4 regions of the Alcanivorax sp. IL2 genome follow, and region 3 is predicted to be linked to each of the others. Evidence: predicted binding sites of a transcription regulator. Region 3 holds the regulator's gene; each other region holds the start of a gene.
What was found. Region 3 encodes sigma-54, which starts transcription at its own class of promoters, with help from an activator protein. Its sites were predicted from a motif close to TGGCACNNNNNTTGCTNT; they were not measured.

Region 1 (3,186 bases), 1.5 Mb from region 3:
CAGGCCGTGAACCGGCTCTAAAACCGCACCTTCCCCAACGGCACCAACAACACCGCCGCCCCAATCAACGCCACTGCCGCCCCCAGCAACCCGGGCGCAAAACTCCCGCTGCTTTCCAGTAACCGCGCCGTCACCACCGGCCCCAGTATCTGCCCGACCCCATAGCAGGCCGTCAATGCGCCCAGGGCGGCGCTGGCGGCGTGGGGGGCCAGTTGGCGGCCGCAGTACATGCTCAGGGCGACCACGGCGGTGAAGGTGCCGCCCACCAGCAGGCCGCTGATGACCAGCCCGGTGAGGCCGGGTAGCCAGGCGGGGGCGCTGACGCCCAGGGCCTGAACCACCAGTGCGGTCATAAGTGCGTTGCGTTCGCTGGTGTGGCTGGCGAGTTTGCCCCACAGCAGGTTGGCGGGCACGGCGGCCAGGCCCACGGCCAGCCAGGTATAGAAGGCGGCGCTGTCCAGGCCCGGCAATTGCGCTTTGGCGATCACCGGCAGGTAGGTGGTGCTGGTGATGTAGCCGAAGCCGGCCAAGGTGTAGCTGGCGATCAGAAAGCCCAGGGCGGAGCGGTTCACCGGCGCCCGTTCGTGCTGACTGTGTTTGGCGTGGGGCAGGGCGGGGATGCGGCGCAGCAGTGGTAGCAGGACCAGGGCCAGGGCGCCACAGGCCAGCCACATGGTGGCGTAGCTGCCGTGCAGGGTTTCAATAAAAGCAACGGTGAGGGCGGCGATACTGATGCCCAGGCCGATGCCGGCATAGTGAATATTGCCGAGCCGGGCCCGCAGATGATTGGGCATGGCGCCCAGCACCAGGGCGGAACCGTTGACCATGATGATGGCGCTGGCTACCCCGGCCAGGAACCGGTTGATAGCCCAGGGCGTGAAGGTGGTGCTCAGGCCCATGAGCAGGCTGGTGACTACGCTCACCCACAGTGCCAGCCAGAACGCTGTGCGGGCCCGGTGGGCGGGTACCGCCATGGCGAGCATGGCGCCGGCCAGGTAGCCCCCATAGTTGATCGCCGCCAGGTAGCCGCCGCTGATGGCGGTGAGGGTGCTTTCCGCAATCATGTCGGGCAGGGCCGGGGTGAACAGGAAGCGGCCAATGCCCAGGGCAATCACCAGGCTGAAGGCGCCGGCTATGGCGGTGAGCAGGTGATCTCTTTCGGTGGTCGTCACGCAGTGTCTCGCAGGTAATCAAATGGGAAGGCGCACTCGGGAAAACCAATACAGGGCGACGTGCCGGGTCTCTCCGGTAATCCAGCGCGCAGCCTAACAGGCCATGGCGTCGTCGGCTTTATCATTCGAATGATGTTCATCATTCACCGCAGTGATAAATGCGGCTTTGGTCGCAAAGGCTCCCAAGCAGTGCGTGGTTTTTTCACCAGGTCGGGGCAAAACCCGGGGTTTGCGGCACGAAAGTGATGTTGCAGCAAAAGCGTGATGCATTTTGGTGAGGCGGGACTGACTCACAACGGTGCCGGCTGGGCAATAAGCGGGCGCTGAAGCCGGCCCGGCTTGCACCCGGTATCGGTAACGTCATGAAAAATCAGCCTTTTCAAAACTGGCACAGCATTTGCCTTATGACAGGGTAAGCACAACCACTGCGTTGTGCGCGAGATAACCATCTGTGTGGTCAACGGCGACCACACTCCGATGCGAGCAAAGGCGCTCAAAGATTCCTGCCAATGGTGGCGGGACGCTTTGAGCGCTTTTTTTATGCCCGAAAAAAACGGGCAGAAGAGGGAAGGATGATGAAAGGTTTCAAGAAAACATTCTGTGGTGTGTTGGCCGCGATGACACTGGGCCTGTCGGCAACGTCCGTGGCGGATGATGCGGTGGGCTGGCCGGAAAAGGCCGACCTCAAGTTCGGTTTTATCAAGCTGACGGATATGGCGCCGCTGGCCATTGCCTACGAGAAAGGCTACTTCGAGGAAGAAGGCCTGTTCGTGACCCTGGAAGCCCAGGCCAACTGGAAGGTGCTGCTGGACCGGGTGATTGATGGTCAGCTGGATGGCGCTCACATGCTGGCCGGCCAGCCGTTGGGGGCGACCATCGGGTATGGCACCGAAGCCCATATCATTACCGCCTTCAGCATGGATCTGAACGGTAACGGCATTACCGTTTCCAACTCCGTCTGGGAAGAAATGAAAAAGCATATTCCCAGCAAGGATGGCAAACCGGTGCATCCCATCAAGGCCGACACCCTTAAGCCGGTGGTGGAGCAATACAAGGACGCCGGCAAGTCTTTCAAGATGGGCATGGTGTTTCCGGTGTCCACCCATAACTACGAGCTGCGTTACTGGCTCGCCGCCGGTGGCCTGAACCCGGGCTACTACGCGCCGCACAAGGGCGATACCAGCGGCCAGTTGCAGGCAGACGTGTTGCTGTCAGTGACACCGCCGCCGCAAATGCCCGCCACCCTGGAAGCCGGCACCATTCATGGCTACTGCGTGGGTGAGCCCTGGAACCAGCAAGCCGTGTTCAAGGGCATCGGTGTGCCGGTGATTACCGATTACGAAATCTGGAAAAACAATCCGGAAAAAGTCTTCGGGGTCAGCAAGGCCTGGGCGGAGGAATATCCCAACACCCACATCCGTGTGGTCAAGGCGATGATCCGCGCCGCCAAGTGGCTGGACGAAAACAACAACGCCAACCGCCCGGAAGCAGTGAAGATCCTGTCCCGCCCCAACTATGTGGGCGCCGACTATGACGTGATCGCCAACTCCATGACCGGCACCTTCGAGTACGAGAAAGGCGACAAGCGGGAGATTCCGGACTTCAACGTGTTTTTCCGTCACAACGCCACCTATCCCTACTACTCCGATGCCATCTGGTACCTGACGCAAATGCGTCGCTGGGGACAGATCAGCGAGAGCAAGCCGGACAGCTGGTACATGGATATCGCGAAAAAAGTGTATCGCCCGGACATCTACACCCAGGCGGCCAAGTCACTGATTGCCGAAGGCAAGATGAGCGCCGATGAATTCCCGGACTTCGCCAGCGAAGATGGCTTCAAGCCGCCGCAGAGCGAGTTCATCGACAACGTCACCTATGACGGCCGCAAGCCCAACGAGTACCTGAGCAAGTTCCCCATCGGCCTGAAAGACGGCGACACCCTGTAACCGGGGACCCGAGAGGAAGGAGACAACCATGGTGACCCTGACATTTCCGACCTGGATGGAACCCTACC
Region 2 (3,186 bases), 420 kb from region 3:
CCTACAACCTGGCCCATGATGAAGAGCTACCGGTGATCGAACACGCCGCCGCCCGGAACAAGGGCATCCTGATCAAGAAAGCTTTTGCCAGCGGCCACCTGCACAACCAGGGAAAGGACCCGGTGCAGGAAAGCATGAACAAGATCCTTGGCACCCCCGGCGTCGGCAGTATTATTGCCGGCACCATCAACCCGCAGCACCTGCGGGAGAACGTGGAAAAAGCACGCCGCGCCTGCGGCGAATAACAAAAAAAGGAAACACTATGCGCAGCTTACTCAGTATCGCGCTGTTATTACTGGCCTCAGCCGGCCAGGCCGACAAGGTCTATCTTCTGGAAAACGCACCCAGCGACTGCCGGGCCGGCGATACCGTTACTATAGAAACCGGCGGCAAACTTCAGGGCCTGCTGTTCAGTGACGCCTGGATCGAAAACAACGCCAAAAAGAAACTGTTCAAGGCCATCAGGAAAGCCGACGGCAACCGGGCAGTCCTGAAAGACCGGCGCGTATTTCTGATGGATAACCATCATCGCGGGATTCAACGCATTGAGCTGGAAGCCTGGACCTGGCGCTGTGAAGGGCAATTAAAAATTGATAATGAATAATTGATAATGGAAAGCCGCCAGGGTTCGAGACCGCAGGCTGCGTTGCAAGCGCCGCGCTTGCGCTGACCTTACCCGACTGGTGTAGGGTGGGTTAGCCCGAAGGGCGTAACCCACCAGTTAACCCACCGCTTCCAATGGCTGCTGGCCCAATGCCACCGACGCCGCCTGATGTCCTTGCCAATAGCCCTGCTCCAGCTTCTGCCCATTGGTGGTCAACCGGCTCACCGGAAAATCCCGGCCCGGCGCAATCACGGTTACCCGACAATCCGCCGGCGGATTATCAATAAAGTCCAGCGCGTCATTGTAGGCTTGCGAGCGCTTGAGCATGCCCGCATACAAACCCGGCATATCCTTGACCCAGGGTTTCAGCAGCGGCGTCAACGCGCTGGGTTTCTTGCGATAGCCCTGATGCCGCGACAGCACCACGGTGATATCCCTGGCGCCCTGCTCATAGGCCCAACGCACCGGAATGGAATCGCCCAGCCCGCCATCAGTCATGGGATGCCCGTTCACCGTGGGGAATTGCCGGTAAGCAAAAGGAATGGAACAGGACGCCGTCATGATCTCGTTCAGGTTATCCGGCGTCGCCTGATGGTAACGAGGCGCTCCATCTTCCACCGAGGTGGTGACCACCCATAACGGCGTCTGCGACTGCCAGTGCCGGCCCAGATTGAGCGGCACATCCTGCAAGGATTGATGCCATAACCAGTGCACGTCACACAGATGACCGCCGCTCATGAAACGCTGCCAGTTGATGAACTCAGCCCGGCAGGCGTGATCAGTAATGATGTGCCGACTGCGCCCATGATCCCCGGCCAGGTAACCAATCAGATTGGTAGAGCCGGCGGACACGCCCACCGCAAAATCGAATTCCCGGTACTCATTTTCCAGAAAGGCATCCAGCACCCCGGCGGCAAAAATACCGCGCATGGCGCCTCCTTCCACAACCAGCGCTCGCGAAGACATGCACGCCTCCTGTTGGATCCGACTTCCTTATCAACTCTGTCAAAACGCGGCCAAAAGCGGAAATAGCACAGCCCTTTTCCCGCCATCGTTGCCGGCAATAGCAGTGCCAAACCGCAACGCAACCTTTTGCACTCTTACAGCGCAGCTGCATCAGCGTGGCGCATACCAGCCTGAAGGCTCCCGCCGATAACGTCAGCCCTCAGAGATTTAATTTTTGTAAAAACAATCACTTAAATTATTTCCATTCGTTTGGCACCGCCTTTGCACAAGTCCGCATACCAACTTGTGTACAACTAGGTGTGCTAACGAATGATTGGCTGGACTCTTCAACAATGGCAGGCGGCCTACCGCAGCGGTGACCTCACCCCGGTACAGGCCATGAAACAACTGGCGACACTGCTGCACGACAGCGAGCGCGCCCTGTGGATTCACCTGCTGGACGAGTCCTCTCTGCTTGCCCAGGCCAATGCCCTGACCGACCCGGATCTGCCTTTATACGGCGTGCCTTTTGCGGTGAAGGACAATATCGATGTGGCCGGCATTCCCACCACCGCCGCCTGCCCCGCCTTTGCCTACATCCCGCAGGAAGACGCCACCGTGGTCAGACTTCTGCGCGAGGCCGGCGCCATTGTGGTGGGCAAAACCAACCTGGATCAGTTCGCCACCGGCCTGGTTGGCACCCGCTCCCCTTACGGTGAGGTACCCAACCCTTTCAACCCCGACTACCTCAGCGGCGGCTCCAGTTCCGGCTCCGCTGTCAGTGTCAGCCTGGGGCTGGTGCCTTTCTCCCTGGGTACCGACACCGCTGGCTCCGGGCGAATTCCCGCTGCCTTCACCAATACCGTGGGCCTGAAACCCACCCGCGGTGCCGCCAGTACCAAAGGTGTGGTGCCAGCCTGTCGAACACTGGACTGTGTCAGCGTCTTTGCGCTGAACGTAGAAGACGCCCAGAGCGTTTACCGCATCATCGGCCAGTTCGATAGCGCCGATGCCTACTGTCGCCAGGCACCGTCGCGCCAGAACACCAGGCTGCCGCCTCGCCCCCGACTGGGCATCCCCAGGGACCTGCCCTGGTTCGGTGATACCCGGGCGAAAGCGCTCTGGGAACAGCAACTGGAAAGCCTCAGCCGCATTGCCGAACTGGTTACCGTGGACACCATGGTGCTGCAGGATGCTGCCGCCCTGCTCTATCAGGGGCCCTGGGTCGCCGAGCGTTTCACCGTCACCGAAGCCCTGCTGCACAGGCAGCCGGACGCAGTACTGCCGGTCATTCGCGACATCCTCGAACCGGCCGCACAACTCAGCGCCGTTGACAGTTTCCGTGCCCAATACCGGCTGGCCGAACTCAAGCGCCAGTCCGACACCCTGCTGGCGGAGGTAGATGCGTTACTCCTGCCCACGGCGCCGGGGATCTACACCCGCGACGCAGTGCGCGACGACCCCATCACCCTGAACAGCCAACTGGGCACCTGGACCAACTTCGTCAATCTGCTGGACCTGTGTGCGCTGGCCTTACCCGGCGGCTTTCGGGATGACGGTCTGCCCGGGGGCGTCACCCTGATCGCCCCGGCCTGGAACGACCATGCCCTGGCCGAATTCGGACAACGCTGGCAACA
Region 3 (3,186 bases):
ATTTGCAGCACGTTGGCACGCAAAATGGATAGACGAGGGGATGTCCCGGGTGATGCCTGAAAGCGTGTTGCGTTCCTTCATGATGCCAGTCGCAGCTCCGCTTCGGATTCCACGGCGGTGTGATAAAGGTGGTGGTCGTTCTTGCTCAATCGCAGCTCGGCACGGTAATCGTCGTCGTTGAACAGGGACGCCAGGTGGCTGAGGGTTTTCAGGTGCTGTTCCGGGTTTTCCTGGGGAACCAGCAGTACAAAAACCAGATCTACCGGGCGACCGTCAACGGCGTCAAAATCGATGGGGGTAGAGAGTTTCAGCAGCAGCCCGATGGGTTGCTGGCAGTGACCAAGACGACAGTGAGGAATGGCGATGCCTTCACCGATGCCCGTGGAGCCCAGCTTTTCCCGGGCTACCAGGGCGTCGAAGACCTCCTGTTCGTTGAGGCTGTCGCAGCCGGCCGCGGCCAGCTGCGCAACCTGGTCCAGCAGCTGTTTCTTGCTGCTGGCCTGCACCTCGCTATGGGTGCGTGCTTCGGTGAGTAGTTCGCGAACTCGCATAATTGTCGCTTTGGGTTCAGTGGCCGCCGTGCTTGTGGCTGACGGCCTTTTCCTTGTGTTTGAGGATCTGGCGGTCGAGCTTGTCCGTCAGCTTGTCGATGGCAGCGTACATGTCGACTGCTTCAGCGGTGGCGAAGACGTCGGCCCCGGAAATATGGATAGTGGATTCCGCCTTGTGGGTCTTGGGTTCCGGGGAAAGGATCACCTGGACACTGGTAATCTGGTCGAAATGCCGTTCAAGACGGGAGAATTTGTCTCCTACGTAGGCTCGCAAAGCATCGGTAATTTCCAGGTGATGACCGCTGATATTAATTTGCATGGCTGGCTCCTTTACCTGCTCGTTGGGCCGTCCCGGCGCCTACACCAAACGCTTGCGGGCGCTGGATGACGGTATTCTCATCGCCTCACGGTACTTGGCGACTGTCCGGCGCGCTACATTGATTCCCTGCTCATTCAGCAAGCTTGCAAGCTTGTTGTCGCTGAGCGGTTTGCGGGGATTCTCGGCAGCGACCAGCTTCTTAATAATGGCACGAATAGCGGTGGAGGAACACTCACCGCCGCCGTCTGTTCCCACGTGGCTGGAGAAGAAATACTTCAACTCAAAGACGCCGCGGGGTGTCATCATGTATTTCTGGTTGGTGACCCGACTGATGGTCGATTCGTGCATCTCGACGGCGTCGGCAATGTCGGCCAGAACCAGGGGTTTCATGGCCTCTTCCCCATAGTCGAAGAAGTCCTGCTGAACGTCAACGATGCGGGTTGCCACCTTCAGCAGGGTGTCGTGGCGGCTTTGCAGGCTCTTGATGAACCACTTGGCTTCTTGCACGCAGTTGCGCAGGTACTGGCCATCCTCGCCACCGGCCTTGCGGGCCATGGAGGCGTACTGCTGCTGCAAATTGACCTTGGGCAGCACCTCCTCGTTCAGGCTGACCTGCCAGCGCCCCTGGTGCTGGCGTACGATCACGTCCGGCACCGCGTAATCCACCTGGCTTTCCCCAATCTGTTCGCCGGGAGCCGGGTCCAGGGTGCGTAGCAGCGAGAGGGCGTCCAGCAGGTTTTCTTCGCTGATCTGCAGTACCCGGCGCAGGGCGGCGTAGTCGTGCTTTTCCAGTAGCTCGAGATGCCCGAGCAGGGCCAGGGCATAGTCCAGAAAGGGCGTGTCCGTGGGCAGTTGGCGCAGCTGCACCCGCAGGCAGTCGGCCAGATCCAGACTGGCAACTCCCACCGGGTCGAATTGTTGCAGGCGGTGCTGCACAGCCAGGACTTCATCGGCTTCCAGCTCGTCACCTTCGGTGAGCAGGTCATCCTGGGCGTTCATCATCGCCACGATGTCGTCCACGGTGACGGTCAGGTAGCCGCGATCGTCCAGGGATTCGATGATGGTCATGGCGATAATGCGGTCCACATCGCTCATGGGGGTCAGATTCAGTTGCCAGAGCAGGTGGTCCTGTAGATTGCCGGCCACACTATGGCGCTGCTGCCAGTCGTCGGCATCGTCGGGGAGGGCGCTGGAGGCGCTGCTGGTCTGGCCGGAATAAACATCGTCCCATTCCGTTTCGATGCCGGGTTCGTCATCCACGAACTCTTCCAGGGCATCGTCACGCTCGGTATCCAGCTCCTGGTCGTCCTGACGTTCCTCGTCAGCGTCAGGCAGGGATTCGTCACCGAAATCATCGGCCAGCTCCAGCAACGGATTACTTTCCACGGCCTGCTGAATCTCTTGACGCAGGTCCAGCGTGGAGAGCTGCAGGAGGCGTATAGCCTGCTGCAGCTGCGGAGTCATGGTCAGCTGCTGGCCGATTTGTAGTTGTAGGCTTGGCTTCATACTGCTCAGACTGGTGTCATCCCCAAAACCTGAGAATAACAGCCTATGCATAAGGCAAGCAATATTTGTGCCAATGGTGGTTGTGTGCTAGGAGGAAGGTAGTTAACAGTGAACAGTTAATAGTTAACAGCGCGCGGGGCAGGTTTTCTGTGTTTCAAGCCTTTCCGTCGCGAACAAGCTATGGGCGCGGCGGCTTGCTCAAAAATAGTGCATGCCCCGGCCGCGAGCTGTTAACTGTTCACTATTAACTATTTACTGCCTTTTACAGCCTGAAATCGGCCCCCAGATACACATCCCGCACCTGCTGGTTGCCAAGAATGGTGTCCGCATCGCCGGAGGCGATGATATGGCCGGCGCTGACGATGTAGGCGGTGTCGCAGATATCCAGGGTTTCGCGCACGTTGTGGTCGGTGATCAGTACGCCGATGCCGCGCTCTTTCAGATGGCGGATGATGCCCTTGATGTCGTTCACGGAAATCGGGTCCACGCCGGCGAAGGGTTCATCCAGCAGGATGAAATCCGGGTCGGTGGCCAGGCCGCGGGCGATTTCTGCCCGGCGCCGCTCACCGCCGGACAGGCTCATACCCAGGGAATCACGGATGTGGGTGATATGGAATTCCTTGAGCAGGCTTTCCATGCGTTCGTGACGCTCCGCCTTGCTCAGCTCCTTGCGGGTTTCCAGGATCGCCATGATGTTCTCTTCCACGGTCAGGCGGCGGAAGATGCTGGCTTCCTGGGGCAAGTAGCCGATGCCACGCTGGGCGCGGCCATGCATGGGCAGATGGGTGATATCCGCCTCGTTGATGTCGA
Region 4 (3,186 bases), 720 kb from region 3:
GAGGCTGATTGCCTCCAGCAGCAGAGGTTCGTTCATGTAGGGCGTTAGCCCGGTGGCGATGGCACGCCGACGACGTTGAAGTTCCTGGCTCATGGACGAGACTCCGCCGAGCGGGTCAGTTCACTGTTGTAGAGCGTGTTCTGGGGGAACTCCGGATAGCCGCTTTCCGCATGTTCGCTCAGGTCCAGGCCACGTTGTTCATGCAGGGCCGGTGCCCGCAGGCCAGTGAGTAGCGACACCAGCATGTACATCACCAGGGCAGTGAAGAAGGCCCAGCCAAATGCCACCACGATGCCCAGCAGCTGCACGGTAATCCGTTCCGGGTTGAACAGGTCGCCATCATAGAACAGGCCAGCGGCCAGGGTGCCCCAGGCACCGGCGAAGGCATGTACCGGCACCGCGCCGACCACATCATCGAGACGCAACGCCAGCAACATTCTCGCCCCGAAAGCTGCCAGCGCGCCGGCGACCAGGCCGGTGAGGACAGCAAAGCCAGGGGTCATCACGGCGCAGCCGGCGGTGACTGCCACCAGACCAGCCAGGCTGCCGTTAACGGTTTCCGTCAACAGAATCGGTCGGCGGCTGACCATGCGGTAGATCACGCTGCCCACCGCGCCGGCGGCGGCGGCAAGTTGGGTATTCAGGTTCACCTTGGCAATATCCACGCTGGCAGCCAGGGTGGAGCCGCCATTGAAACCGAACCAGCCGAACCAGAGGATAAAACCACCCAGGGCCACGTAGGACAGGTTATGCCCCGGGATGGTACGGGGCTGGCCGTGACGGTCAAAGCGGCCCAGTCGTGGGCCAACCACCAACACGCCGGCCAGGGCGCACCAGCCGCCGATGCTGTGCACCACCGTAGAACCGGCAAAATCAATAAAGCCGAGTTTGGCCAGCCAACCCTCACTGTTCCAGGCCCAGTGGCCGTAGAGCGGATAGATCAGCCCGGTAATGACAATGGCCCCGCACAGGTAGCCAACGTAACGGGTGCGTTCTGCCATGGCGCCGGAGGCGATGGTAGCGGCGGTGGCAGCAAACATGATCTGGAACAGCAGCATGGCCCAGGTGCTGCCGTCGGCGTGGCTGAGCATGAACTGGTCTTCACCAAACCAGCCGGTGCTACTGGTGCCGAACATCACGCCAAACCCCACAGCCCAGAACACCAGGGTGCCCACGCACAAGTCCATGTAGTTTTTCATCACCACGTTAAGTGCATTCTTGGCGCGGCTCATGCCACTTTCCAGCAGGGCGAAGCCCGCTTGCATGAAGAACACCAGGGCGGCAGCCACGGCAATCCAGACCGTATCAACGGCACTGAGCGAATCCGCCCTGGCCAGGCCGGGGAGAAGCAGTAAGGCAAACCAGGGTAAGCGGCGCTGTGGCATGGTATGAACCCCATTCGTGAGTAGTGACGAAGAGGCAATTGCAACCGTTGTGCCAAGCCGGTGAGAGAGGGTATCCGCGGTGATGTCGTGCTTTTTTCGTATCTGCCTGCGCGGTTTTGGGGCGAAGTCTTGCAATGGTGCGGCACTGTGCACCGCACTGGTTCGCTTGCCTGTCAGGCGCTGATGTTTTCCGGCATACAGAGCTGCTGGACTCGCTGAAACTGACGTTCGGTGACTTTCTGTACCGACAGGCGAGGGCGAACAACCAGTTCCATATCAGCAAATTCAGCGTACTGACGAAGGGTTTTCAGCGACAGGGGTTGCGGATAGGTACACAGATAACGGATATCCACCTGATACCAGCGTGGTTGTTCGCGGCTGCTGCGCTTGTCGAACCCGGCTGAGTCTTCTTCAAACTGGCTGGGGTCCGGGTAGGGGGCACTGACCACGCAGGCTTCGCCGACAATGGCCGGTTGCGCGCAACTGGAGTGATAGATCAGCACGCAATCACCTTCGTGCATCTCGTCGCGCAGACGATTGCGCGCCTGGTAATTGCGCACGCCGTCCCAGCCGCTGGTGCCGTCAGTGCAGGCACGCAGGTCATCAATGGAAAAGGTGTCGGGTTCGGTTTTCAGTAACCAGATCGCGCTCACTGTTCCTCCCGGGGGTGATTTTCCTGCAGGCATGCCTTGGCCTGTGCCAGGCTGCCACACACGTAGACCGGGAATTGTGGTTTGTTCAGGGACAGCATCATGTTGGCAAAGGTACGGTTGAGGACACTTTCCAGCACCAATACCTTGGCCTCAGTAATCTGCTCGAAGTCTTCACCGCAGGCGTACCGGGCAGCGGTAAAGTCCAGCCCGCAGATGCGACCTACATAGATCGCAAGCTGTTTGCGCTGACGATTCATGTTGAACAGGGTCAGTCGCTGGCGATAGATCGACAATTCCACACGCATGTCCACCAGGGTGCCGTTTTTCAGATCCACCAGGGTGAAGGGGCCGTCTTGTGACACCGTAGCTGCAGTCATGCTTAACCTTTCATCTCGGGCTGTTGGCAAGCCTCTTGTGTTCTCAGCGTGCGCTGCAGGCTGCGCCTTTATGCTCTGTGAGTGCTGCCGGGGCATTCAGGGTAGCCCGCAGTTTATACGCAATCCTGTTGTCGCTGAAATGATGGCACTTGATTCTGTCATGTCGATATTGCGGCTAACTGACACCATTTCCAGGATAACGAGCATACCTGTCTCCTGGCCAACAAGTTACCGTCTGGCAGGCTTTCATGGCGGATTCTATGCTAATCTTCGCCGCCTGCTCGAGGAGGATGCCGTGATTAGCCCGCAACAACATAAAGAAGCCGTTATTGCCCTGCAGACAGTCAGGGATTGCCTGCGTTTTGGTGAGAGTGCCCTGCGTGCCGGCGAGGTTTTCTTTGGCCACGGCAATGATGATCCCTGGGACGAGGCGCTGGCCTTGTTGATGCACACCTTGTCACTACCGCTGAATAGCGATCCCCGCATTCTCGATGCCCGTTTGTTGCCCTCTGAAGTCAGTGACTACCTGGACCTGCTGTGTCGGCGGGTGAACGATCGGGTGCCAGTGCCTTATCTGACCCATGAAGCCTGGTTCTGCGGGCTACCTTTTTACGTGGACGAGCGCGTCCTGATTCCACGCTCGCCGTTGGCGGAGCTGATCGAGCAATCCTTCACTCCCTGGGTGGAGCCTGGGCAGGTCCATGCGGTGCTGGATCTGTGTACTGGCAGCGGCTGTATTGCCATTGCCTGTGCCTACGCGTTTGAGCAGGC

Region 1: a site for sigma-54 is predicted at 1,559-1,576, ahead of ACMG4N_RS08695 (CmpA/NrtA family ABC transporter substrate-binding protein). Genes of this name have one in related genera too.
Region 2: a site for sigma-54 is predicted at 1,821-1,838, ahead of atzF (allophanate hydrolase). Genes of this name have one in related genera too.
Region 4: a site for sigma-54 is predicted at 1,423-1,440, ahead of ACMG4N_RS12160 (ammonium transporter). Genes of this name have one in related genera too.

The regions. Positions count from the first base shown of each region.
Region 1 covers NZ_CP179932.1:1,857,544-1,860,729, forward strand. Annotated here, with positions in the region: gene ACMG4N_RS08685 (hypothetical protein) at 1-21, shown strand, start outside; gene ACMG4N_RS08690 (YbfB/YjiJ family MFS transporter) at 18-1,172, opposite strand; gene ACMG4N_RS08695 (CmpA/NrtA family ABC transporter substrate-binding protein) at 1,790-3,118, shown strand; gene ACMG4N_RS08700 (ABC transporter permease) at 3,147-3,186, shown strand, end outside.
Region 2 covers NZ_CP179932.1:177,700-180,885, forward strand. Annotated here, with positions in the region: gene ACMG4N_RS00780 (aldo/keto reductase) at 1-245, shown strand, start outside; gene ACMG4N_RS00785 (hypothetical protein) at 263-604, shown strand; gene ACMG4N_RS00790 (patatin-like phospholipase family protein) at 722-1,570, opposite strand; gene atzF (allophanate hydrolase) at 1,880-3,186, shown strand, end outside.
Region 3 covers NZ_CP179932.1:3,339,349-3,342,534, reverse strand. Annotated here, with positions in the region: gene ptsN (PTS IIA-like nitrogen regulatory protein PtsN) at 78-551, opposite strand; gene hpf (ribosome hibernation-promoting factor, HPF/YfiA family) at 568-870, opposite strand; gene ACMG4N_RS15370 (RNA polymerase factor sigma-54) at 910-2,376, opposite strand; gene lptB (LPS export ABC transporter ATP-binding protein) at 2,639-3,186, opposite strand, start outside.
Region 4 covers NZ_CP179932.1:2,617,461-2,620,646, reverse strand. Annotated here, with positions in the region: gene ACMG4N_RS12165 (hypothetical protein) at 1-93, opposite strand, end outside; gene ACMG4N_RS12160 (ammonium transporter) at 90-1,385, opposite strand; gene ACMG4N_RS12155 (EVE domain-containing protein) at 1,559-2,038, opposite strand; gene ACMG4N_RS12150 (hypothetical protein) at 2,035-2,415, opposite strand; gene prmB (50S ribosomal protein L3 N(5)-glutamine methyltransferase) at 2,711-3,186, shown strand, end outside.